Regions from separate parts of the Streptomyces sp. P9-2 genome, predicted to be linked through region 3. Evidence: riboswitches for the same ligand, from Rfam matches in the RefSeq annotation. Region 3 holds a riboswitch; each other region holds the start of a gene.

The links. Region 3 has a riboswitch for cyclic di-AMP ahead of ACQY0Z_RS10100 (transglycosylase family protein). Riboswitches for the same ligand answer to the same signal wherever they lie in the genome.
Region 1: linked by a shared signal. The riboswitch ahead of ACQY0Z_RS27425 (M23 family metallopeptidase) and the one ahead of ACQY0Z_RS10100 (transglycosylase family protein) in region 3 are both predicted to bind cyclic di-AMP.
Region 2: linked by a shared signal. The riboswitch ahead of ACQY0Z_RS07875 (M23 family metallopeptidase) and the one ahead of ACQY0Z_RS10100 (transglycosylase family protein) in region 3 are both predicted to bind cyclic di-AMP.
Region 4: linked by a shared signal. The riboswitch ahead of ACQY0Z_RS04085 (transglycosylase SLT domain-containing protein) and the one ahead of ACQY0Z_RS10100 (transglycosylase family protein) in region 3 are both predicted to bind cyclic di-AMP.

Annotation. Positions count from the first base shown of each region.
Region 1 is NZ_CP192633.1:6,069,967-6,075,576, forward strand. It holds gene ACQY0Z_RS27420 (tyrosine-protein phosphatase) at 1-769, opposite strand, end outside; cyclic di-AMP (ydaO/yuaA leader) riboswitch at 1,290-1,454, shown strand; gene ACQY0Z_RS27425 (M23 family metallopeptidase) at 1,459-2,385, shown strand; gene ACQY0Z_RS27430 (SGNH/GDSL hydrolase family protein) at 2,636-3,421, shown strand; gene ACQY0Z_RS27435 (MBL fold metallo-hydrolase) at 3,809-4,999, shown strand; gene ACQY0Z_RS27440 (MFS transporter) at 5,064-5,610, opposite strand, start outside.
Region 2 is NZ_CP192633.1:1,664,904-1,670,513, reverse strand. It holds gene ACQY0Z_RS07880 (PrsW family intramembrane metalloprotease) at 1-1,221, shown strand, start outside; gene ACQY0Z_RS07875 (M23 family metallopeptidase) at 1,329-2,351, opposite strand; cyclic di-AMP (ydaO/yuaA leader) riboswitch at 2,364-2,521, opposite strand; tRNA gene ACQY0Z_RS07870 (tRNA-Met) at 2,825-2,898, opposite strand; gene ACQY0Z_RS07865 (dihydrofolate reductase family protein) at 2,962-4,095, opposite strand; gene ACQY0Z_RS07860 (response regulator) at 4,182-4,841, opposite strand; gene ACQY0Z_RS07855 (HAMP domain-containing sensor histidine kinase) at 4,872-5,610, opposite strand, start outside.
Region 3 is NZ_CP192633.1:2,142,944-2,148,553, reverse strand. It holds gene eno (phosphopyruvate hydratase) at 1-953, opposite strand, end outside; gene ACQY0Z_RS10100 (transglycosylase family protein) at 1,222-1,911, opposite strand; cyclic di-AMP (ydaO/yuaA leader) riboswitch at 1,916-2,084, opposite strand; gene ACQY0Z_RS10095 (transglycosylase family protein) at 2,304-3,245, opposite strand; gene ACQY0Z_RS10090 (cytochrome P450 family protein) at 3,438-4,730, opposite strand; gene ACQY0Z_RS10085 (nucleoside triphosphate pyrophosphohydrolase) at 5,159-5,610, opposite strand, start outside.
Region 4 is NZ_CP192633.1:871,278-876,887, reverse strand. It holds gene fahA (fumarylacetoacetase) at 1-721, opposite strand, end outside; gene ACQY0Z_RS04090 (HAD family hydrolase) at 986-1,858, shown strand; gene ACQY0Z_RS04085 (transglycosylase SLT domain-containing protein) at 1,822-2,295, opposite strand; cyclic di-AMP (ydaO/yuaA leader) riboswitch at 2,298-2,468, opposite strand; gene ACQY0Z_RS04080 (polyprenyl synthetase family protein) at 2,995-4,005, shown strand; gene ACQY0Z_RS04075 (LolA family protein) at 4,385-5,610, shown strand, end outside.

The DNA of each region.
Region 1 (5,610 bases), 3.9 Mb from region 3:
CCCGGTGGGCCGGGGTGAGCCCGAGCCCCTGCTCCAGGTAGGCGTCCACGCCGCCCCAGGTCTCCTCGACCGTTTCGAAGGCGGCCGCCAGATACTCCTCGCGCGCGTCGAAGAGCGGGCTGAGCAGCTCCATCACCTCGGGGGAGTAGGCCTCGGCGGAGCTGCCGCTGCGCCGCACCTTGTAGCGGCGGTGCTTGGCGTTGGACTTCAGGTAGTCCTCGACGATCGCGTCGCGCTCCACGCCCACGGCGAGCAGCGTCACCGCCACCGACAGGCCCGCGCGGTCCTTCCCGGCCGCGCAGTGCATCAGTGTGGGCACGCTGTCCTCGGCGAGCGCGCGCAGCACCTGGGAGTGCTCGGAGGTGCGCTCTTTGATGATCATGCGGTACGAGGTGATCATCCGGTCGGCGCCCTGGCCGTCGGCGAGGATCGCGCGCAGCTGGTCCAGGTCGCCGTCGCGCACCATCTTCCAGAACTCCGCGCCGTCGGCCGGGTCGCTCAGCGGCAGGTTGACGTTGCGCACGCCCGGCAGCGTGACGTCCGGGCCCTCCAGCTTCTGGTCGGCCGCGTTACGGAAGTCGAACACGGTGTGCAGACCGAGCGAGGCCAGGAAGGCGGCGTCCTCCGCGGTCGCGTGGGCGAGGTGACCGCTGCGGAACAGCACCCCGTGCCGCACCCGCCGGCCGTCCATCGTGGGCAGCCCGCCCACGTCGCGGAAATTGCGCACCCCGGTCAGCTGGGGCTCGGTCGACGGGATCTCCTGCGTCACGGACGGCTCCTCCCACTCCGCGCCGTCGCCGCGGCTCGTCGACGGGCACCACTCGACGATACGACATGCCTGCCTGGGGCAATGAGTTGTCGGCGGTCTCCGCGACGTTGGATTGTGTCGCTTTTTGTTTGTTCATGAGAGACGGATTGCAGGCCGGTCTCGCCAAGATCGAGATGTCGCGATTGCGTCACCTGTCCCGTCCGTCATGAATGCAAAACGGGCGATCTGTCCGATTGGGGAGCTTGAGGAGAACGTGCCCCCATAGGGAGGGAATTGAGGAGGGGTCGCGTGAGCATCGTCATATCGGTGACCGTACGCTGTCGCCATGTCCACGTAATCCCCTTGCATGACAAGGGAATTCGCCCGCGCGACGCTCACGAGATCGACGCACGGTGACGTCATTTCCCCCTTTCGATCACGGAAAAAGCGGGTTCGCGGGAACACCCGCTTGTTTCGCCGCGTCGCGGTCGCTTACGTTCCCAACCGATCCGGACGGACGCCTAATCCTGCCGCCGCCCGGAGCCCGCACACACTGACCCGACGTACGGCAGGAGCGGGGGACCCACAGGTACAACTGCCTGTTCCGGGCCCCGGAAACAGGCTTGGGGTTAAGCCGCGCAGCAACGCGGCCGGACATCTCCAGTCCGCACCCGACAGCTCACCTCGTAGGCGCCGGAGAGGAATTCGACATGCCCGCGAAGGGTAAGCACCGCCGCACCAAGGCTCAGCGTTTCACCCGCTCCATCGCCGTCGCCGGAACCGGTGGCGCCGCTCTCGCCCTGCCGTTCCTCGGCGCCGCCGGCGCCCACGCCGCGACGCCGCAGTCCGCCCCCGAGGCCTCGGTCCAGTCGCTGTCCGTCACCGGTCAGCAGGCCAAGGCCGACAAGAACGGCGAGACCCGCACGTACACCGTGAAGGCCGGCGACTACCTCGCCAAGATCGCCGAGGCCGAGCACGTCGACGGTGGCTGGAAGCAGCTCTACGCGGACAACCGCGAGGCCGTCGGTGACGACCCGTCGCTCATCCACCCGGGTCTGAAGCTCTCGATCGACGGCAAGGCCGCCGCCAAGAGCGCGCCGCAGCAGTCCACTTCGCCGCAGACCGCCAAGCCCGCCGCGCCCAAGGCCGAGAAGCCGGCCGAGCAGCCCGCGCAGAAGGCCGCCGAGGAGACCTCCTCCGACGAGGCGTCCGCGCAGACCGCCCCCGCCTCCGGCTTCACCTCCCCGGTGCCCGGCGGCGGCATCGGCACCGCCTACAAGGTGGCCGGCAGCATGTGGTCCAGCGGCTACCACACCGGTGTCGACTTCAGCGTCCCGACCGGCACCTCCCTGAAGGCCGTCGGCGCCGGCACCGTCGTCTCCGCCGGCTGGGGCGGCGCGTACGGCAACCAGGTCGTCATCCAGCTGAACGACGGCCACTACGCCCAGTACGCCCACCTTTCCTCGCTGTCCGTCTCGGCGGGCCAGACGGTGAGCGCCGGCCAGCAGGTCGGTCTCTCCGGTGCGACCGGCAACGTGACCGGCCCGCACCTGCACTTCGAGATCCGCACCAGCCCGGACTACGGCTCGGACGTGGACCCGATCTCGTACCTGCGCGGCAAGGGCGTCTCCATCTGACACCCGAGCGGCACCCTTCCTGACACGCACGCCTGAGGCCGGACCCCGATCCACGGGGCCCGGCCTCCGGTGTGTCAGCGTCCGTGTCCGGGCACGTGTCCGCGCCGGGCCGTACCTATTCCTGGCTTGGCCAAACCTTGAAGTGGCTTATCTCACCGCGCGTCAACCCCCGCCTACGGTCGCGTAGGTCACATCCGAAGGTGAATCATGTCCGGCTGTGGCAGACGATTCGAAGAGTGACAAGGCAACAGTGATCGGGTCGTACGTGGCGGTGGGGGACAGCTTCACCGAGGGCGTCGGCGACCCCGGCCCCGACGGGGCGTTCGTCGGCTGGGCCGACCGCCTCGCCGTTCTGCTCGCCGACCGCAGGCCCGAGGGCGACTTCCGGTACGTCAATCTCGCGGTGCGCGGCAAGCTGCTGGACCAGATCGTGGCCGACCAGGTCCCCCGGGCCGTCGAACTCGCCCCCGACCTGGTCTCCTTCTGCGCCGGCGGCAACGACATCCTGCGTCCGGGCACCGACCCGGACGAGGTGGCCGAGCGCTTCGAGAAGGCGGTCGCGCAGCTGGCCGCGGTGGCCGGGACAGTGATGGTGACCACCGGGTTCGACACCCGGGGGGTCCCGCTGCTCAAGCATCTGCGCGGCAAGATCGCGACGTACAACGGGCACGTGCGGGCGGTCGCCGACCGGTACGGCTGTCCGGTGCTCGACCTGTGGTCGCTGCGGAGTGTGCAGGACCGCAGGGCGTGGGACGCGGACCGGCTGCACCTGTCGCCCGAGGGGCACACCCGCGTCGCGCTGCGCGCGGGTCTCGCGCTCGGTCTGAAGGTGCCCGCGGACCCCGAGCAGCCGTGGCCGCCGCTGCCGCCTCGCGGCACGCTGGAGATCCGGCGGGACGACGTCCACTGGGCGCGGGAGTATCTGGTGCCGTGGATCGGCCGGCGCCTGCGGGGGGAGTCGTCGGGTGACCACGTCACGGCGAAGGGGACGCTGTCCCCGGAGGACATCCGGTCGCGGATCGCGAAGGTGGCGTGAGGCGCGGTCCGCTCGGCGCGCGGGGTGGCTGGTCCCGCGGGGCGTGTGCGGGTGGGTGCGTGGCTGGTCGCGCAGTTCCCCGCGCCCCTTTTGGGGCGTAGTGCCCGCGCGTCTGAGGCCCACGTGAAGCTCGACGCCTCAGGCCTCCGCGGGCGCTTCGTGGCTGGTTGCGCATTTCCCCGCGCCCCTGATGGGGCGATGCTCTCGCGCGTCTTTGAGGGCGCGGGGCGGATCACGCCCTTGGGGCGCGGGGAACTGCGCGATCGGGGGCTCGGGGGCGGAGCCCCCGTGGCGGCAGTCGGGGGCGCGGGCCGTTTCCACAACCGCCCCCGCCGAAGGCGCCACCGCACATAATGGAAACTCCGAGCGATTTCATCTGGAGGTACCGTGGCCGCTTCATCCGCCCCCCGGGCGGGGCTGACCGCCCTGCGGCCGCCGGCCTTCGGCGCGGAGCCGGCCGGTGAGCGCATGGCGCGGATCCGCAGGTCCCCGCACTTCGCGAACGGCGTGTTCCAGAACCCGGGCGGCCCGGCCCGTATGCGTCCCTCCGGGTCGGGACGGGACATGGCCAAGCAGTTCCTGGACAAGGACTCCCGCTCCCGCCGCGCCCCGCGGGGGACGATCCCGGTGCACCCCACCACCGTCGCCGACCTGAACCGCCCGCCCGCGACCGGGCTGCGCCTCACATGGATGGGCCACTCCAGCGTCCTCGCGGAGATCGACGGACAGCGGGTGCTGTTCGACCCCGTGTGGGGTGAGCGCTGCTCGCCGTTCCCCTTCGCCGGCCCCAAGCGCCTCCACCCCGTGCCGCTGCCGCTGACGGCCCTCGGCCCGGTGGACGTCGTGGTGATCTCCCACGACCACTACGACCACCTGGACATGCCGACGATCAAGGAACTGGCCGGCACGGACACCGTGTTCGCCGTGCCCCTCGGCGTGGGCGCGCACCTGGAGCGCTGGGGCGTCTCCGCGGACCGCCTGCGTGAGCTGGACTGGCAGGAGTCGACGCGGGTCGGCGGCCTCACCCTGACCGCGACCCCCGCCCGGCACTTCTGCGGGCGGGGCCTGCGCAACACCCAGCACACCCTGTGGGCCTCCTGGGTGGTCGCAGGCGAACGGCACCGGATCTACCACAGCGGCGACACCGGATACTTCGAGGGCTTCCGCGACATCGGCGCCGCCCACGGCCCGTTCGACGCGACGATGATCCAGGTCGGCGCCTACTCCGAGTTCTGGCCGGACATCCACATGACCCCCGAGGAGGGCGTCCGCACCCACCTGGACCTCCAGGGCGGCGACCCGGCCGGCGTCCTGATGCCGATCCACTGGGGCACCTTCAACCTCGCCCCGCACCCGTGGGCGGAGCCGGGGGAGTGGATGACGGACGCAGCGGCAGCCGTGGGCCAGGCCGTCGCCTTCCCACGTCCGGGCGCCCCCTTCGAGCCGGGCGGCGACCTGCCGGCCGAGCCCTGGTGGCGCCCGCTCACCCGCCCGGTCCCCCGCACATGGAAGACCGGCAGCCCGCCACGGAGCGAGGAGACCCCCAGCAACGACCTCGACCTGGCGGGCGACCGCTGAGACGCGCGCGGCGGGCGGACCGGAGGGGTGTCTCCGGTCCGCCCGCCGCGCGCGACAGCCGTGCTTACGGCGTCGCCGTCACCGACTTCGCTCCCGTCCCGGCCGCCGCAGCCGCCTCCGCCGCCAGCCGGCGGCGTCGGGTCGCCGGGCCGAAGAGCGCCAGGACCAGCGCGCCCAGCGTCCAGGTGCCGGCGATGACCATGAACACCGCCTGGTAGCCGATGCCGTTGTAGACGCCGGCGATCATCAGCGGGCCCACCGCGTTGGACAGCCGTCCCAGGCCGTAGGCGATGCTCGTGCCCAGCGAGCGGCCCTCGGTGCCGTACAGCTCGGGGGCGTAGGCGTACGCCAGGGCCGTGTAGCCGCGCTCGAACAGGTTGACCAGGAAGCCGAAGACCACGATCAGCACCGGGGTGAAGGTCAGGCCGTAGAGCAGGCCGGACGCGGCGATGACCAGGCCGAACACCACCAGGCACCACTTGCGCTCGAAGCGGTCGGTGACCATCGCCGCGAGGAACGAGCCGAGCGGCGCGCCCACGGTCGTCAGGGCCACGTAGAAGATCGAGTCCTCGACGCTGACGCCCTCGGCGGCCAGCAGGGTCGGCGCCCAG
Region 2 (5,610 bases), 480 kb from region 3:
GCGGTGGTCACCCTGCTGGCCCTGTCCGGTCTGGTGATCCTCGCGCTGGTACGGGAGCAGACGGGCACGCAGGGCTTCCTCGTCGGTCTGGGGCTTGCCGTGCTGCCGGTGCCGCTGCTGCTCGCGGCGTTCCGCTGGCTGGGGCGGGTGGAGCCGGGCCCCTGGCGGAACCTGCTGTTCGCCTTCGCCTGGGGCGCGTGCGCGGCGGCGCTGATCGCGATCGTGGCGAACAGCTTCGCCACCCGGTGGATAGCCACGACCACCGCCGACCCGGCCGGCGCCGACACCCTGGGCGCGACGGTCATAGCGCCGGTGGTGGAGGAGACGGCGAAGGCGGCGGCGGTGCTGCTGCTCTTCCTGTTCCGCAGACGCGACTTCCACGGGATCCTCGACGGCGTGGTGGCGGCCGGGTTCACCGCGACCGGTTTCGCGTTCACCGAGAACGTCCTCTACCTGGGCAACGCCTTCGGCACCGACCAGCTCACCGGCGGCAGCGGCATCGCCTCCGTCACGGCGGCGACCTTCTTCGTCCGCATCGTCATGTCGCCCTTCGCGCACCCCCTGTTCACCGTGCTCACCGGCATCGGCTTCGGCGCGGCCGCGCTGGCCGCCGACCGGCAGCGGGTGCGGCGTGTCCTCCTCCCCCTGGCCGGGCTGCTGCTCGCGATGGGCATGCACGCCCTGTGGAACGGCTCGGCCACGCTCGGCCAGTTCGGCTTCATCGCGGTGTACGGGGCGTTCATGGTGCCGACGTTCGGGCTGCTGACCTGGCTGGTGGTGTGGACGCGGCAGCGGGAGCTGCGGACGGTGCGCACGGAGCTGCCCGCGTACGCGGTGGCGGGCTGGCTGCGTCCGGCGGAGCCGTTCGCGCTGGGCTCGATGCGGGCGCGTCGCCTCGCCCGGAAGTTCGCCCGCGAGCACGGAGGGAAGCCCGCGGCCCGCGCGGTCACCCAGTACGAGGCGTACGCGACCCAGCTGGCGTTCCTGCGGAACCGGGGCCGCGCGGGGAAGGCGGGGGCGGACTTCGTGACGCGGGAGCGGGAGCTGCTGCTGGAGCTGTGGCGCCGGCGCGCGGCGGCCCGCCCCGCGCTGGAGCACGCGGCCCGGCTCACGGCGCCCCCGGTGCCGTACGGCGCGGGGTGGGCGTACGGGCCCATGCCCGCCGTGTGGCCGGCGCAGCCGCCGTACCCGGCGTACGGGGAGAACCCCTACCGCCGCTGAGGAAAGAACCCCGGACATACCGAACCGGCAGCCCTGACGTCGGGGGGTCGTCGTCGGGGCTGCCGGCGTTCACGGCGTCGGCGGCCGGGAGACGGCCGCCGGGTGGTTCAGATGGAAAGGCCCTTGCCGGCCAGCCAGGCGGCCGGGTCGACGCTGCCGGAGCCGGTGTGCACCTCGAGGTGGAGGTGGGCGCCGGTGACGTTGCCGGTGGCGCCGACGCGGCCGATCACGTCGCCGGTGTTGACCTTCTGGCCGACGCTGACGTTGATCGACGACTGGTGGGCGTACCAGACCTCGGTGCCGTCGTCGAGGGTGAGCACGGTCTTGTAGCCGTACGAGCCGTCCCAGCCGGCGGAGGTGATCGTGCCGGTGTGCACCGCCTTGATCAGGGTGCCGGTGGGGGCGGCGAAGTCGAGGCCCGTGTGGTAGCCGGAGGACCAGTAGGCGCCGGCCTGACCGAAGGTCGAGGTGATGGTGTACGAGGAGGTCGGCAGCGCGTACTGCTTGGCCAGCTCGGCGAGGCGCTCGGCCTCGGCCTTCTTCGCGGCCTCCTCCTCCGCCTTCTTCTTGGCGGCCTCGGCCTTCTCCTTGGCCTCCTTCTCCGCCTTGGCGGCGGCCTCGGCGGCCTCCTTCTCGGCGGCGGCGAGGGCGGCGGCCTGCGCCTTGTTCTGCGCCTGGCCCTGCTGCTGCTCGACCTGGGCCATGATGCGGGCGCGCAGCGCCTCGCCGGCGTCGGCGGCGCCCTCCTCGGCGCCCGCGTCGGCGGCGGCCATCCGGCCGATGTCGCTGAGGGGGGTGCTGGAGCCCTTCGGTGTTTCCTCGTCGGAGATGAGGGAACCCACGTTGGGCAGGTCGGGCATGGAGATGGAGACGGGCGGCTTGCCGGTCTGGGCGCTGGCCATGCCGCCGGCGCCGACGGCGGCTATGACGCCGACGCCCAGGACGGTGGAGCTGCGGGCGAGTCCGCCTCCGCGCTGCTTGGCGACGCGGTGCCGGCCGCGCACGGGCCGGACGGACTCCGCGGTGGGGTTCCACTCCTCGAAGGGGCCCTCTTCGGCGCCGGGGGCGCCGTAGGCGAAGGTGTCGCTCGGCTTGAACGGGGCCTCGGGGGCAGGCGGGTTGGACGCCACGTGGGCGCGCTCCTTTCCTTCCTTCTTCGCCTACCGGGTTAGCTGACGGGTTCGGAGCAGGAAGGTCTCCTACGCGCGTATACGAACCGTGTTCCCACGGCGGTATCCGCCCGATTCACCCCATGGTGGTGGTTCCCCGGTTCCCTTGCGGGATTCGGCGCGTGCGCACGGAGCCGACTTCTGTGACGGCTGGGACGACCGCGCTGCGTTATCGAACGTTAATAGACGCGGGGGCCGGATTCCAAGCCGTTCCTCTTGATCGTTAACGATTTCCGCACGGACTTAAGCACCATGAGCGGGCGAAAACGGGCGAGTTGACCGGGCGTCCGACGACCCGTCGAATCTGACGGTGCCTCAGTTGTTATGCGCTGCGGCGCCGTTCGCTCACTGTGCGTGAAAGGCGGGGCGGCGGTGGTGTCGTGGAGAAACACCGAGGGCCGGAACCCTTTCGGATTCCGGCCCTCGGCCTTCAGTAGCGGGGACAGGATTTGAACCTGCGACCTCTGGGTTATGAGCCCAGCGAGCTACCGAGCTGCTCCACCCCGCGTCGGTGAACACCAGTGTACGGCATCCGCGGGGTGCTCCGCACATCCCTTCCCTGTGGGTGCGTTCAACCGCCCAGCAGGTGCGCGTTCGGCGCTTTCGCAAGCTGCTCGAACTCCGGCAGCACCACCACCGTGGCGCCCCCCTCGGCCAGTACGGCGCTGCCGTCGGCGTCCGTCACGAAGGTGTCCGGCTCCCGCCAGGCGGTGACCACCCGGCGCACCCCCGCGTCCAGGATCAGCCGCGCGCAGGGCGCCGGCCGGGACGCGCGGCGGGCGCACGGCTCCAGGCTGGAGTAGACGGTGGCGCCGGCCAGCCGCGGGTCGGTGGGGTCGGCCTTGGCGAGCGCGGCCTCCTCCGCGTGCACCACGGGGTCGTCGCCCTCACGGGAGTGGCCCCGCGCCAGCTCGGTGCCGTCGGCGGCGACCACGACCGCGCCGACGCTGAACGCGGTCTCGGAGGGCGGGCACCGGGCGGCCAGCTCGCAGGCGAGGGCGAGCCAGTGGCGGTCGGCGGCGGACGGCAGCGGACCGGTGCCCGGCGCGGTGGGCTCGTAGCGCATCAGGACGACGTCGCCGATCGGCCGGGTCTCGACCAGGCGCAGCCGTCCGCCCTGGTAGGCGCCGGGGCCGAACAGGCGGGGGGCGTCCGGGTCGCCGACGAACAGCGGGGCGAGGACGAGCTGGATCTCGTCGGCGAGGCCCTCGGTCATCAGCTGGGTGTGGATCCGCCCGCCGCCCTCCACCATCAGCCGCCGCACCCCGCGCGCGTCGTGCAGGTGCTCCAGCACCCGCCGCCAGTCCAGGGCGTCGCCGAGCGGCACGACGTCGGCGGCGATGCCCAGGGCGCGGGCCCGTTCGGCGCCCTTGTCGGTGGTGTAGAGCACCTTCTCGCCGCCGGTGTGCCAGAAGCGGGCCGTCGGGTCGAGGTCGCCGGAACCGCTCACCGTGACCTTCAGCGGGTACTCCGGCAGGCCGTCGGCGACCCGGGCGGCGCGGCGCCCGGGCGAGTTGACCAGCAGCCGGGGGTTGTCGGCGCGGATCGTGCCGGCGCCGACCAGGATGGCGTCCACGGACGCCCGTACCTCGTCGACCCGGTCGAAGTCGGCCGGGCTCGACAGCAGCAGCCGCTCCGGGCCGGTGTCGTCCAGGTAGCCGTCGAGGGAGACGGCGGCGGACAGCAGGACGTGCGGGTACGGCATCGGCGGGCTCTCCCGGGTGCGGGCGGCGGCGGGACCGCTGCGCGGTCCGTCCCCAGTCTGGCAACCCGTGCGGCCGGGGGCGGAGGTCAGGGCTCGATCAGGCCGACCCGGATCGCGTACCGGGTGAGCTCCAGGCGGTCCTTCAGGCCCAGCTTGGCGAGCAGGTTGGCGCGGTGCCGCTCCACCGTCTTGGGGCTGATCACCAGCATGTCCGCGATCTGCTGGGAGGTGTGGCCCTCGGCGACGAGCTTGAGGATCTGCTCCTCGCGGTCGGTGATGGCCTTCGCGGGCAGGGTCCGGCCCTCCCGCGCGAGGTCCAGGTAGTTGTGGATGAGGGCGTTGACCGCCCCCGGGTAGAGGAAGGGCTCGCCGCGCATGGTGGCGTGGCAGGCCTGCACGAGGTCCTGGTCGGCGACCGACTTCAGGACGTAGCCGGAGGCCCCGGCGGCCAGCGCCTCGAAGAAGAACTGCTCGTTGTCGTACATGGTCAGCACGAGGATCCGGGTCTCCGGCAGGGTGCGGGAGAGTTCACGGGCCGCCTGGAGACCGGTCAGGCGCGGCATGGCGATGTCGAGGATGGCCAGGTCGGGGCGGTGCTCGCGGGCCAGTTCGAGGGCTTCGGCGCCGTCGGCGGCCTCCGCCACCACGGTCAGGTCCGGTTCGCCGTCCAGGATGAGACGGACCCCCCGGCGGACCAGCGCGTGGTCGTCGGCGAGGAGGATACGGGTGGGGGAGGCGTCGGTCATGGTTCAGCGTTTCCGGTCGGTGGACGTCGGTCACGGGGGCGGCGCGTGCGCGGGCGCGGAGCCGCGCACGACGGCCGGGGTGGTCGAGGGGACGGACTTGCGCACGGGCCGTACGGGGACGAGCGCGTGCGCGGGGAAGCGCGCGGGGACGGGCACGGCGAGCCGCAGCTCGGTGCCACCGCCCGCGCGGGGCTCCACGGTCAGTTCGGCGCCCACCAGCAGCGCCCGCTCCCGCATGCCGCGGATGCCGGCGCCCTCGTCGGCACCGCCGATGCCGCGGCCGTCGTCGCGGACCCGCAGCTCGACCCCGCCGGGCGTGCGGCGCAGGGCCAGCTCGGCGCGGCGCGCCCTCGCGTGCCGCGCCACGTTGGTGAGGCCCTCCTGCGCGACCCGGTAGAGCACCAGCTCCGACTCGCGGTCCAGCTCGGGCAGGTCGGGGTCGAGGCAGTGCTGCACGGACAGCCCGGGGCCGCCGAACTCGGTGGCGAGAGCCCTGAGGGCGCTGGCCAGGCCCAGTTCGTCCAGCACGCCGGGGCGCAGCCGGCGGGCGATCCACCGGATCTCCTCCAGGGAGGCGCGGGTGGTCTCCTGCACCTGGCGGAGCTCGTCGCCGAGCTCCGCGGGGGCGTGGTCGGCGGCCCGCTTCAGCTGGAGCAGCACGGCGGTCAGCGACTGGCCGACCTCGTCGTGCAGCTCACGCGCGATACGGCGGCGCTCCGCCTCCTGCGCGGACAGGGCGCGTGCGCTGCTGGTGGCCCGCTCGTCCTCG
Region 3 (5,610 bases):
TCCGGGTTGGTGACGAACAGGTCGTCGCCGACGAGCTGGACCTTGTCGCCGAGCTTGTCGGTGATGGTCTTCCAGCCGTCCCAGTCGTCCTCGAACAGCGGGTCCTCGATGGACACGAGCGGGTACGCGTCGACGAGCTCCGCGTAGTACTCGGTCATCTCGGCCGCCGAGCGCTCCTTGCCCTCGAAGGTGTAGACGCCGTCCTTGTAGAACTCGGAGGCGGCCACGTCCAGGGCCAGGGCGATCTGCTCGCCGGGGGTGTAGCCGGCTTCCTTGATCGCCTCGAGGATCAGGTCGAGGGCCTCGCGGTTGGAGCCGAGGTTCGGGGCGAAGCCGCCCTCGTCGCCCAGACCGGTGGCCAGGCCCTTGCCCTTCAGCACCTTCTTGAGGGTGTGGTAGACTTCGGCGCCCCAGCGCAGCGCCTCGGAGAAGGACTCCGCGCCGATCGGGGCGATCATGAACTCCTGGATGTCCACGTTGGAGTCGGCGTGCGAGCCGCCGTTCAGGATGTTCATCATCGGCACCGGCAGCAGGTGCGCGTTCGGGCCGCCCAGGTAGCGGAACAGCGGCAGGTCGCTGGCCTCGGAGGCGGCGTGCGCGACGGCGAGCGAGACGCCGAGGATGGCGTTGGCGCCGAGCGAGCCCTTGTTGTCGGTGGCGTCCAGGTCGAACATCGCCTGGTCGATCAGGCGCTGCTCGGTGGCGTCGTAGCCGACGAGCTCCGGGCCGATCTGCTCGATGACGGCCAGTACGGCCTTCTCGACGCCCTTGCCCAGGTAACGGCCGGCGTCGCCGTCACGGAGTTCGATGGCCTCGAAGGCGCCGGTGGAGGCGCCGGACGGGACGGCGGCACGACCCGTGCTGCCGTCGTCGAGGCCGACCTCGACCTCGACCGTGGGGTTGCCTCGGGAGTCCAGGATTTCCCGGGCTACGACGACGTCGATGGACGGCACGAGCATCTCCTTCTTGGGATGTGACGCGGGTGAGCGGGGCCGCGGGGCCCTGCGAGTCCGAGCCTAACCGGCTCCGGGCGTTCGGCCATCTCGCCGCCCGCCTCATGGACAGAACAGAGCGTAAATTGTTTCCGTACGGAACAAAGCCGTCTCGGCAAACCGTGACCGGAATGCGTCCGGACATGACCCCGCCCCGGTGCGCACGGGGGAAGAAACGCACCGGGGCGGGGAGCCCGTGGGGGGACGGGAGGGACCTCGCGGTCTGCCCTTACTTGAGGTGCAGCTGCTGGCCCGGGTAGATGAGGTCGGCGTCGTCGACGATGTCGTCGTTCAGCTCGAACAGCTTCGCCCAGCCGCCCTCGACGTCGTGCTCCGCGGCGATCGAGCTGAGGGTGTCGCCCTTGACGACCTTGTACTCGCCGTCGCCCTTCTCGACCTTCTTGCCGGTCGGGGTGGTGACGGTCTTCTTCGCCGCCTTCTCCTCGGCCGGGGCGGCCGGGCGCTCGGCGGAGCGGGAGGCCTTCTCCTCGGTGCGCTCGGCGGGGGCCTCGGTCTTGGGGGCCTCGGCGGCGGCACCGCTGTACGGGGTGTTGGACAGGCCCGTGCCGCAGACCGGCCAGGCGCCCTTGCCCTGGCCCGCGAGGACCTTCTCGGCGATCTCGATCTGCTGCGCCTTGGAGGCCTGGTCGGCGGTGGCGGCGTACTGGGTGCCGCCGTACGCGGCCCAGGTGGAGGCGGAGAACTGCAGACCGCCGTAGTAGCCGTTGCCGGTGTTGATGGACCAGTTGCCGCCGGACTCGCACTGGGCGACGGCGTCCCACTCGGACGCGGTGGCCGCGGAGGCGGTGCCGGACGCCATCAGCGGGCCGGCGACGGCGGCGCCGGTGACACCGGCGATGGCGATGGCGCGGGTGGCCTTGGACGGACGACGGTGCTTGCCCTTGCCGGAAAACAGCATGGTTGGATCCCCTCACCGACGCCTACGAGGTGAGCTGTCGGGTTCGGGCCGGTTGAGTTGCCCGGCCACGTCCCTCACGGGACGCGGCTTCACCCCGAGCCGTACCGGACGTCAACCGTCCGGTCGCGGCACTTACCTGGGTCCCCCGCTCCTGCCTACGGCGCATGACGCGACGACTGTTCCCGTGCTGCCACTGGCAGGATTCGGCGTGGCGGCAGCCGGGGCCCGCGATGGCGAGCGGTCACGACCGTAAGCACGCGATCGGCGGAATTTCAAAGATGATCAGGGCCTCTGAGACCTATCTCTCACGGCCCTTATTACGGACATTCAGCTCTAATCGCTCCGTCAACTGCCGCCGCACGGGGGTGCCTTCTGCCACCCTTTTCCGACCGCTATTCGCCGGTTTCTGCGTCCACCAGGAGGCGCTGGCCGGGCAGGATGAGGTCCGGGTCGTCGCCGATGACCTGCTGGTTCTCGACGTAGAGGGCCGTCCATCCGCCGGTCAGGGCAAGGGAGTCGGCGATGGAGGCCAGGCTGTCGCCGGTCTGGACGGTGTAACGGTCATCGGAGATGCCCGCAGGCGTGTCCGCGGAGGGTGAGGCGTGCCGGCCGGACGACGGGGTCCCGGTACCCGCGGTCGCACCCTCCTCCGCGCTGACACCGCGATGGCGGCCCGAGCCGCCGTCCTCGGACTCACCGACGGCCGAAGAACCGGTGCTCTGCCCCGACTTGTCCGACTCGTCACCTCCGGGAGTGGCGGAGGTGGACGCGGAGGCGCCGGCGCCCGTGCCGCTCTTCGCCTCACCGGACGAACCGGACGTCGCCGACGGAGAGGGAGAAGCGGACGAATCACCGGATTCCGGCGAAGCGGACGGAGTGCTCGAGCCGCCGAGCCCGAGCAGGGAGTCGTCCCGGTCCTCGCCGGTCGGCACGCCCGGGTCGACGTTCGGGGACGCGGTGTCCTGGTTCAGACCCGTGAGCAGGCCGCAGGCGCGCCACTTGCCGACACCCTGGTCGGCGAGGATTCTCTCGGCCACGGTGATCTGCTGGTTGCGGCTGGCCGCGTCGGCGCTGGGCGCGAACTCCAGGCCGCCGTAGTTCTCCCAGTCGTCCTGGGTCAACTGCAGGCCGCCGTAGTAGCCGTTGCCGGTGTTCTGGCTCCAGGAGCCGCCGCTCTCGCACTCCGCGACCCGGTCCCACGTCTCACCGTCCGCCGCGCTGGCGGCGCCCGCACCGAGGAGCGGGATCGCGATCGCGGAGCCGGTCACCCCGGCGGCGACGAGCAGAGCCGGAGCCTGGCGGGGGCGACGGTGTCGGCCGTTCCCGGAGAGCATGCGGAAGCCTTTCACTCGGCAACAAGAACCGGCACGGGCGAGCAAAAGCGTGCAGCGCGCCGTACTTGATGGGTGAACGTATAGGCAGTCGATCACTTGTCACAAGTTCATGCCGTGCAGATCACATGAAGATCACAGAGTTGAGCATGCCTCAGGTTCCCGCACGCCGACCCCCGGGGAGGGACAGGAAGGTCAGGTCTGTCCCGAACTCCCCCTTGGATACGGAGGGGAGAATTCCACCGGAAGCGTGCGGAGTCCCCGCATGATGAGGCCGCCCCGCCAGCGCAGTTCGGACGGATCGGCGGCGAGGCGGAGGTCCGGAAGACGCGTCAGGAGCGTGGCGAGCGCCGTCTGTCCCTCCAGGCGCGCGAGCGGGGCGCCCAGGCAGTAGTGGATGCCGTGCCCGTACCCCAGATGCTGGTTGTCGCGGCGGCCCAGGTCCAGGGTGTCCGGGTCGGCGAACCGCTCCGGGTCCCGGTCGGCCGCGGCGAGCACGACGAGCACCGGGTCGCCGGTCTCGATCCGCTGCCCGCCGATGACGACCGGCTCCGTGGCGAACCGCCAGGTCGCCAGCTCCACCGGGCCGTCGTAGCGCAGCAGTTCCTCCACGCCGGTCTCCAGCAGCCCGCGGTCCCCCTCGGCCAGCGCCCGCTGCAGACGCTCCCGCTGCTCCGGGTGCGTGAGCAGGGCGTAGGTGCCGTTGCCGATGAGGTTGACGGTGGTCTCGAAGCCGGCGAAGAGGAGGATGAACGCCATCGCGGCGGCCTCGTTCTCCGTGAGGTGCTCGCCGTGGTCCGAGGCGCGGATCAGACCCGAGATGAGGTCCTCGCCGGGTTCGGGCTCGGCGGGCAGCGCCTCGCGCTTGCGGTGGATCAGCTCGGCGAGGTATCCGCGCATCTTCTTCACCGACCGCGCGACCCCGCCGCGCGGGCCGCCGCCGTGACGGATCATCATGCCCGCCCAGTCCCGGAAGTCGTCCTGGTCCTCGCGGGGGACGCCGAGGAGGTCGCAGATGGCGTAGATGGGGAGAGGGAAGGCGAAGTCGTGGATCAGGTCGGCGGTGCCGCTGCCGTTTGCGGCGAAACGGTCGATGAGGTCGTCGGTGAGTTCTTGCACGCGGGGTGCGAACTCCGCCACCCGGCGGGGGGTGAAGGCCTTGCTGACCAGTCGGCGGAGGCGGGTGTGGTCCGGGGGGTCGATGTTCAGCAGGTGCGTCATGAGGTCGGCCTGCCGTTCACCGGGGATCCCGGTTTTGCCCTTCGCGTGGGCGGGCTCGTCGTGGTGGGCGGGGTTCTTGGACAGGCGGTTGTCGGCGAGGGTTTGACGTGCGTCGGCGTAGCGGGTGACCAGCCAGGCGTGGACGCCGCTGGGGAGTTGCGTCTTGTGCACGGGGGCGTGTTCGCGGAGCCAGGCGTAGGCGGGGTAGGGGTTGGTGGCGAACTCCCAGGTGAACAGGTCAGGGGCGGGGGGTGACTGGTCGGGCATGGGGTGACCCTAACGGGGCGGGGGTTACGGGCCTGAGGGCCTGTGCGGGTGGGTGGGGGGCAGGGTGCGCAGTTCCCCGCGCCCCTTCGGGCCCTGACGGGCCTCGCTTCGGGGCCGTGGGTCCCTGCGGGGCCGTGGGGGCAGGGTGCGCAGTTCCCCGCGTCCCTGGGGGGTGGGTGGTTCGCGTCGTGGGGATGTGCGGGTGCGTGGGGGTTGCTCGCGCAGTTCCCCGCGCCCCTTCGGGCCCTGACGGGCCTCGCTACGGGGCCGTGGGTCCCTGCGGGGCCGTGGGGGTTGCTCGCGCAGTTCCCCGCGCCCCTGAGGGGGTGGTTCCTGCGCTTCTTGAGGGGCGGGGGTGTGGTACGCCTTCAGGGGCGCGGGGAACTGCGCGGACGGGGGTTCGGGGGCGGAGCCCCCGTGGCGGAGGGTTAGGCGTCCCCCGCCTTTTCGGTCGCGCGGATCGCGTCGCGGTACGCCCGGGCTGCCGCCCGGAGGGCCGCTTCCGCGTCCACACCCTCCCTCTCCGCCCTCGCGGCCAGCGAAAGCAGCTCGTAACCGACCCCCTCCCCGGAGGGGAGAGGAACAGCGAGGCCCGCCGAGCGGGCACGCGACGCCAGTTTCGTGGCCAGCGCCAACGCCGGCTGCCCCACAGGAACCCCGTCCGTGACGGACTCCCTCCGCTTCTCCTCCGCCTTCGTCCGCATCCAGTGCGCCTTGACCTCCTCCGGCGTCCGCGCCGTCTCCTCCCCGAAGACGTGCGGGTGCCGGTGGACGAGCTTGGCGACGATGCCGCCCGCGACGTCGTCGACGGAGAACGGCTCCTCCTCGTGCTCCTCGGCGATGCGGGCGTGGAAGACGACCTGGAGCAGCACGTCCCCCA
Region 4 (5,610 bases), 1.3 Mb from region 3:
GGCCGAGGGGCACGTACTCCCAGGCCTGGATGTCGCGGGCGGACCAGTCGTTGAGCAGGAACAGGCCGAAGACGTGGTCGCGGTAGGCGCTCAGCGGCACGGGCCGGCCCTGCTCGGACGGGACGCCGACGACGAAGCCGACCTCGGCCTCGATGTCCAGCCGCACGGAGGGGCCGAAGACCGGGGCGGGGTCGGCGGGCGCCTTGCGCTGCCCGGAGGGGCGCACCACGTCGGTGCCGGACACCACGACGGTGCCGGAACGGCCGTGGTAACCGATCGGCAGGTGCTTCCAGTTGGGGGTGAGGGAGTCCTCGGCGTCGGGGCGGAAGATCTGCCCGACGTTCCGCGCGTGGTTCTCCGAGGCGTAGAAGTCGACGTAGTCCGCGACCTCGAACGGGAGATGGAGCGTCACCTCGGACAGCGGGTGGAAGAAGGGCTCGACCGTCTCCCGGTGCGCCGGGACCGTCACCCAGGCGGTGAGCGCGCGGCGCACGTCCGACCAGGCCGTGCGGCCCGCCGCCAGCAGCGGGTTGAGGGTGGGGCAGGCGAGCAGGGAGGCGTAGGGGGAGCCCAGGGCGTGTGCCGCCGCGCCGGCGTCGAGGACGTGGTCGCCCAGCCGGACGCCCACGGTGCGCTCCGCCGAACCGGGGAGCGAGAAGACGCCGTACGGCAGGTTGTGCGGGCCGAAGGGGTCGCCCTCGGGGACATCGAAGGGGGGCATCGGGTGCTGCCTCGCTTTCGTGTGCGCGGGTGGGCCACGTGTCCGTGGCCGAGCCACACGTTACGGGGTCGCGTCCCGGCGGTCTCCTGTTACAGGGGACGACTTCCCGAGGCCGGGTCCGGTGGAGCGCTCGGTGTTCCGGTCACACGGGGAAACAGCTCTCATCCGGTCGCGATCCGGCGGCAGAGGACAGCAAAACGCACCCAATGCGAGGGCATACGGGCGTGGTGAATCGGACGGTCCTCTTGTCCGTATTCTCTGATCATGGCCGCACCCACCGATTGTTCTCTCATCGCCACCGACCTGGACGGGACGCTGCTGCGCGGTGACGACACCCTTTCCGACCGCTCCCTCGCCGCCCTCGCCCGGGCCGGACGGGCCGGTGCCCGGCACCTCGTGGTGACGGGCCGGCCGGCCCCCAGAGTGCGGCCGCTTCTCGACGACCTCGGCTGCACGGGGCTCGCGGTGTGCGGACAGGGGGCGCAGGTCTACGACGCCGCCGCGGGGCGGATGCTGTGGTCGGTCCGGCTGGACCGGGAGCTGGCGGAGACCGCGCTCGGCAAGATCGAGGCCGAGGTGGGGGAGGTGTACGCCGCGGTCGACCAGGACGGGGTCGACGGGCTGACGCTGATCGAGCAGGGCTACCGGATGCCGCACCCGACGCTGCCGTCGGTGCGGGTGGAGCGGCGCGACGACCTGTGGGCGAAGCCGATCAGCAAGGTGCTGCTGCGCCACCCGGCGCTGTCGGACGACGCGCTGGCGGCGGCGGCCCGCTCCGTGGTCGGCTCGCTGGCCACGGTCACCATGTCGGGGCCGGGCACGGTGGAGCTCCAGCCGTGCGGGGTCACCAAGGCGACGGGGCTGGCGCTGGCCGCCGAGCACCTGGGGCTGCGCCCCGAGGACACGATCGCCTTCGGGGACATGCCGAACGACGTCCCCATGTTCCGGTGGGCGGGCCACGGCGTCGCCATGGCCAACGCGCATCCGGAGCTGAAGGCGGTGGCCGACGAGGTCACCCTGTCGAACGAGGACGACGGCGTGGCCGTCGTCCTCGAGCGACTGTTCGGGCAGGTGGCCGGTGTCGGCCGTCAGAGGTCGGCTCAGTACGCGCCGAAGACGTTGTCGATCGAGCCGTAGCGGTCGGCGGCGTAGTTGCAGGCCGCGGCGATGTTGGCGACCGGGTCGAACGGGTCGAAGGCGGTGCCGGGCACGTGGTACGCCTGGAAGGTCGGGTCGATGACCTGCAGCAGGCCCTTCGACGGGGTGCCCTTCGCGGCGTTGGAGTCCCACAGGTTGATGGCGGCCGGGTTGCCGGACGACTCCCGCATGATGTTGCGGTGGATGGAGTCGTAGGAGCCGGGGATGCCGTTCTGCGCCATGATGTCCATCGCCTCGCGGATCCAGCCGTCGAGGTTGTCCGGGTACGCGGTCGTGGAGGCGGCGGTCGTGGCCTGGGCCGAGGGGGCCGCGGAGGCGCTGGTGGCCCCGAACAGCGGCAGCGCGACCACGGCGACGCCGGTGCCGGCGACGGCAAGGGTGCGGACGAGGCGACGGGGCGAAGCGAAAGCGGGCATGTCTGGGTCCTCTCCTACGCCTGCGAGGTGAGCTGTCGGGTTCGGGCGGGAGAGTGCCCGGCCGTGCCCCTGCGGGCATGGCTTCACCCCGAGCCGTCCCGGCGTGGTGTCCGGTACGGCGGCTTACCTGGGTCCCCCGCTCCTGCCGTGCGTGAGTTGGTCGTCGGGTGTGATGCGGGTGGCGGCAGGACTAGGCGTCCACCCGGCAGGCCCGGAACGTATGCGAGAGCAGATGTCGGGAACAAGTGCGACGATCACGCAACACCCCGTTTGATCTTGAGATGGGTGTTTTTGAACGTTTGATCCTTTGCGGTCGCCAAGCGTCAACTCCGTTGCGTGGAGCGGAAGGACGGGGGTGTGCGAGGGTGTCCCGGTGATCGCCCGGCGCGTGACTCACTTCACGGAACGGCGACCCCGAGCGCATTTGTGGCCAAGGGGAATTCGCTCACCAATAACGGCAAATCGGACCCAGGGGTGGGGCAGGATGGTTCAGGGGTCACTGTGTCCGGGAAGCTGAGGTATGTCCGTTGTTATCAGCCGAACAAAAACACTCCGCTTCTGATCCCGTATCGCCCTGCTTGTGACCCCGGGCCCTGGCGGTGATCGAAACCTGACCGGATACGCTGACTCGAGTGGTGGCAGCGACCTATCGACAAACCGTGTAACCGCCAGCAGACACCAGCAGACAGGAGACCCCTCGTGACCGTCGTCGGGCCGTTCGGGCTGAGCGTGCGGGACCAGGCTCTGGAAGCCGATGTCCAGGCCGGATTGACGGCTGTCGAGGAAGGGCTGCTCGAAGCCACCAAGAGCGAGGTGCCGTTCATCACGGAGGCCGCGCAGCACCTGGTGCGGGCCGGCGGCAAGCGGTTCCGCCCGCTGCTCGTCATGCTGGCCGCCCGGTTCGGCGACCCCTACGCGCCCGGCGTCGTGCCGTCGGCCGTCGTGGTGGAGCTCACCCACCTGGCCACGCTGTACCACGACGACGTGATGGACGAGGCCGAGGTGCGCCGCGGGGTCGCGAGCGCGAACGCCCGCTGGGGCAACTCGGTCGCCGTGCTCACCGGCGACTTCCTCTTCGCCCGCGCCTCCCACATCCTGGCCGACCTCGGCCCGGAGGCCGTGCGGGTGCAGGCCGAGGCGTTCGAGCGGCTGGTCACCGGCCAGATCCTGGAGACCGCGGGCCCTCAGGACGGCCGCGACCCGGTCGACCACTACCTGGACGTGCTCGGCGGCAAGACCGGCTCCCTCGTCGCCGTCTCCTGCCGCTTCGGCGCGATGATGTCCGGCGCCGACGAGACCGTCGTCGACGTCCTCACCCAGTACGGCGAGCGGCTCGGCGTCGCCTTCCAGCTCGCCGACGACGTCCTCGACATCGCCTCCGACTCCCACGAGTCCGGCAAGACCCCCGGCACCGACCTGCGCGAGGGCATCGCCACCCTCCCCGTGCTGCGCCTGCGCGAGCGGGCGGCCCGGCTAGGCCTCGCCGAGGACCTCGCCCTGTGCGAGCTGCTCGACTCCGACCTCACCGACGACACCCGGCACGCCGAGGCGCTGCGCCTGCTGCGCGCCCACCCGGCGCTCGGCCAGGCCCGCCGGGACACCGTGCGCTACGCCGAGGAGGCGCGCTCCGCGCTCGCCCCGCTGCCCGACGGCCCCGCCAAGTCGGCGCTGGTCGAGCTGTGCGACGCGGTGGTGCACCGGGCCGGCTGACCGGCTCCGGCCGGCCGTTCCGGTCGTCCTCCCCGACTGCCGCCCGGCCGTCGACCGACTGCCGCCCGGCCGTCGACCGGCTGCCGCCCGGCCGTCGACCGGCTGCCGCCCGGCCGTCCCCCGGCTGCCGCCCGGCCGTCCCCGTACGCCTCCGGTACCCGGGTGACCCCTACGGGGCGGGTGAGGGGCCGTGGTCCCGTGTCATACCGCAGCAGTACGCGCAGTTGAGCCCGCGGTCTGACGATTCCGTCCCCCCGATCTGGTCAGATGGACCACGACGGACAACACCACTTCTCACCGGTTCGGGTGAGAATGGCGGCCCGGGCCGAACGGGTGCGAGAACACGGACGGAAGCCGCCGCCGACCACGGAGGGCACACATGGCACCGAACGAGACCGACGACAGGACGACCGCGGGGGAGGCCGTGGAGCCGCGCGCCGGGCGCCGCAAGGCCGCGCGGTACGTGGTCCCCGTCACCGTGATGGGCGTGGCGGCCGCGACGATCGGACTCGTCCCGGCGCTCGCCGACTCCGGCGACCCCGACCTGCCCGACATCACCGCCGCGCAGCTCGTCGAGAAGATCGCGCAGTCGGACGTGGAGCGGCTGTCCGGCACCGTGAAGATCACCACCGACCTGGGGCTGCCGAACCTCGGCGGGCTGGAGAGCGGCCTGCTGTCCGGCGCGGCGGGCGGCGAGGACGGCGAGGGCGGCTCCTCCGCCGACCCGTCCGGCCGGCTCACCGAGCTGGCGTCCGGCACGCACACCCTGCGCGTCGCCGCCGACGGCCCGGACCGCCAGAAGCTGTCCCTGCTGGAGAACGCCGCCGAGTACAGCCTCATCCACAACGGCAAGGACGTCTGGGGCTACGACAGCGCGTCCAACGAGGTCTACCACGCCACCGTCGACGAGGCGGACGCCGAGGAGCGGACCGAGCAGCAGCCCCCGGCCACCCCGAAGGGCTGGGCGGAGCAGGCCCTGAAGGCGGTCGACGACACCACGTCCGTGAAGGTCGACGGCACCGCCCAGGTGGCAGGACGCGACGCCTACCGGCTGGTGGTCGAGCCCAGGCAGTCCGGCTCCACGGTCGGCGCCGTCAGCATCGCCGTGGACAGCGAGACGGGCATGCCGCTGAAGTTCACGCTCACTCCGTCGAGCGGCGGTTCGGCCGTCGTGGACGTCGGCTTCACCAAGGTGAGCTTCGACCGTCCGGACGCCTCCACGTTCGAGTTCACCCCGCCCAAGGGCGCCAAGGTGACCGAGGACACCGAACAGGACCGCGGCCACGGCGACTTCGGCAAGGCGCCGGAGCGCGGCCCGAAGTCCGAGGAGGACCTCGCCAAGGGCCTCGACGGGCTGCGGATGCTCGGCGAGGGCTGGAACACCGTCGCCACGTTCGACACCGGCGCCGGCGCGGGACTGCCCACCGAGGAGGAGGTCGGCGGCGACCTGGGCGGCTTCCTCGGCTCGCTCGGCGACCAGGTCGAGGGCGACTTCGGCAAGGGCACGGTGTTCAGCACCCGCCTGGTCAACGCCCTCGTCACGGAGGACGGCAAGGTCTACGTGGGTACGGTCACCAGGGACGCGCTGGTGAAGGCGGCCGAGGC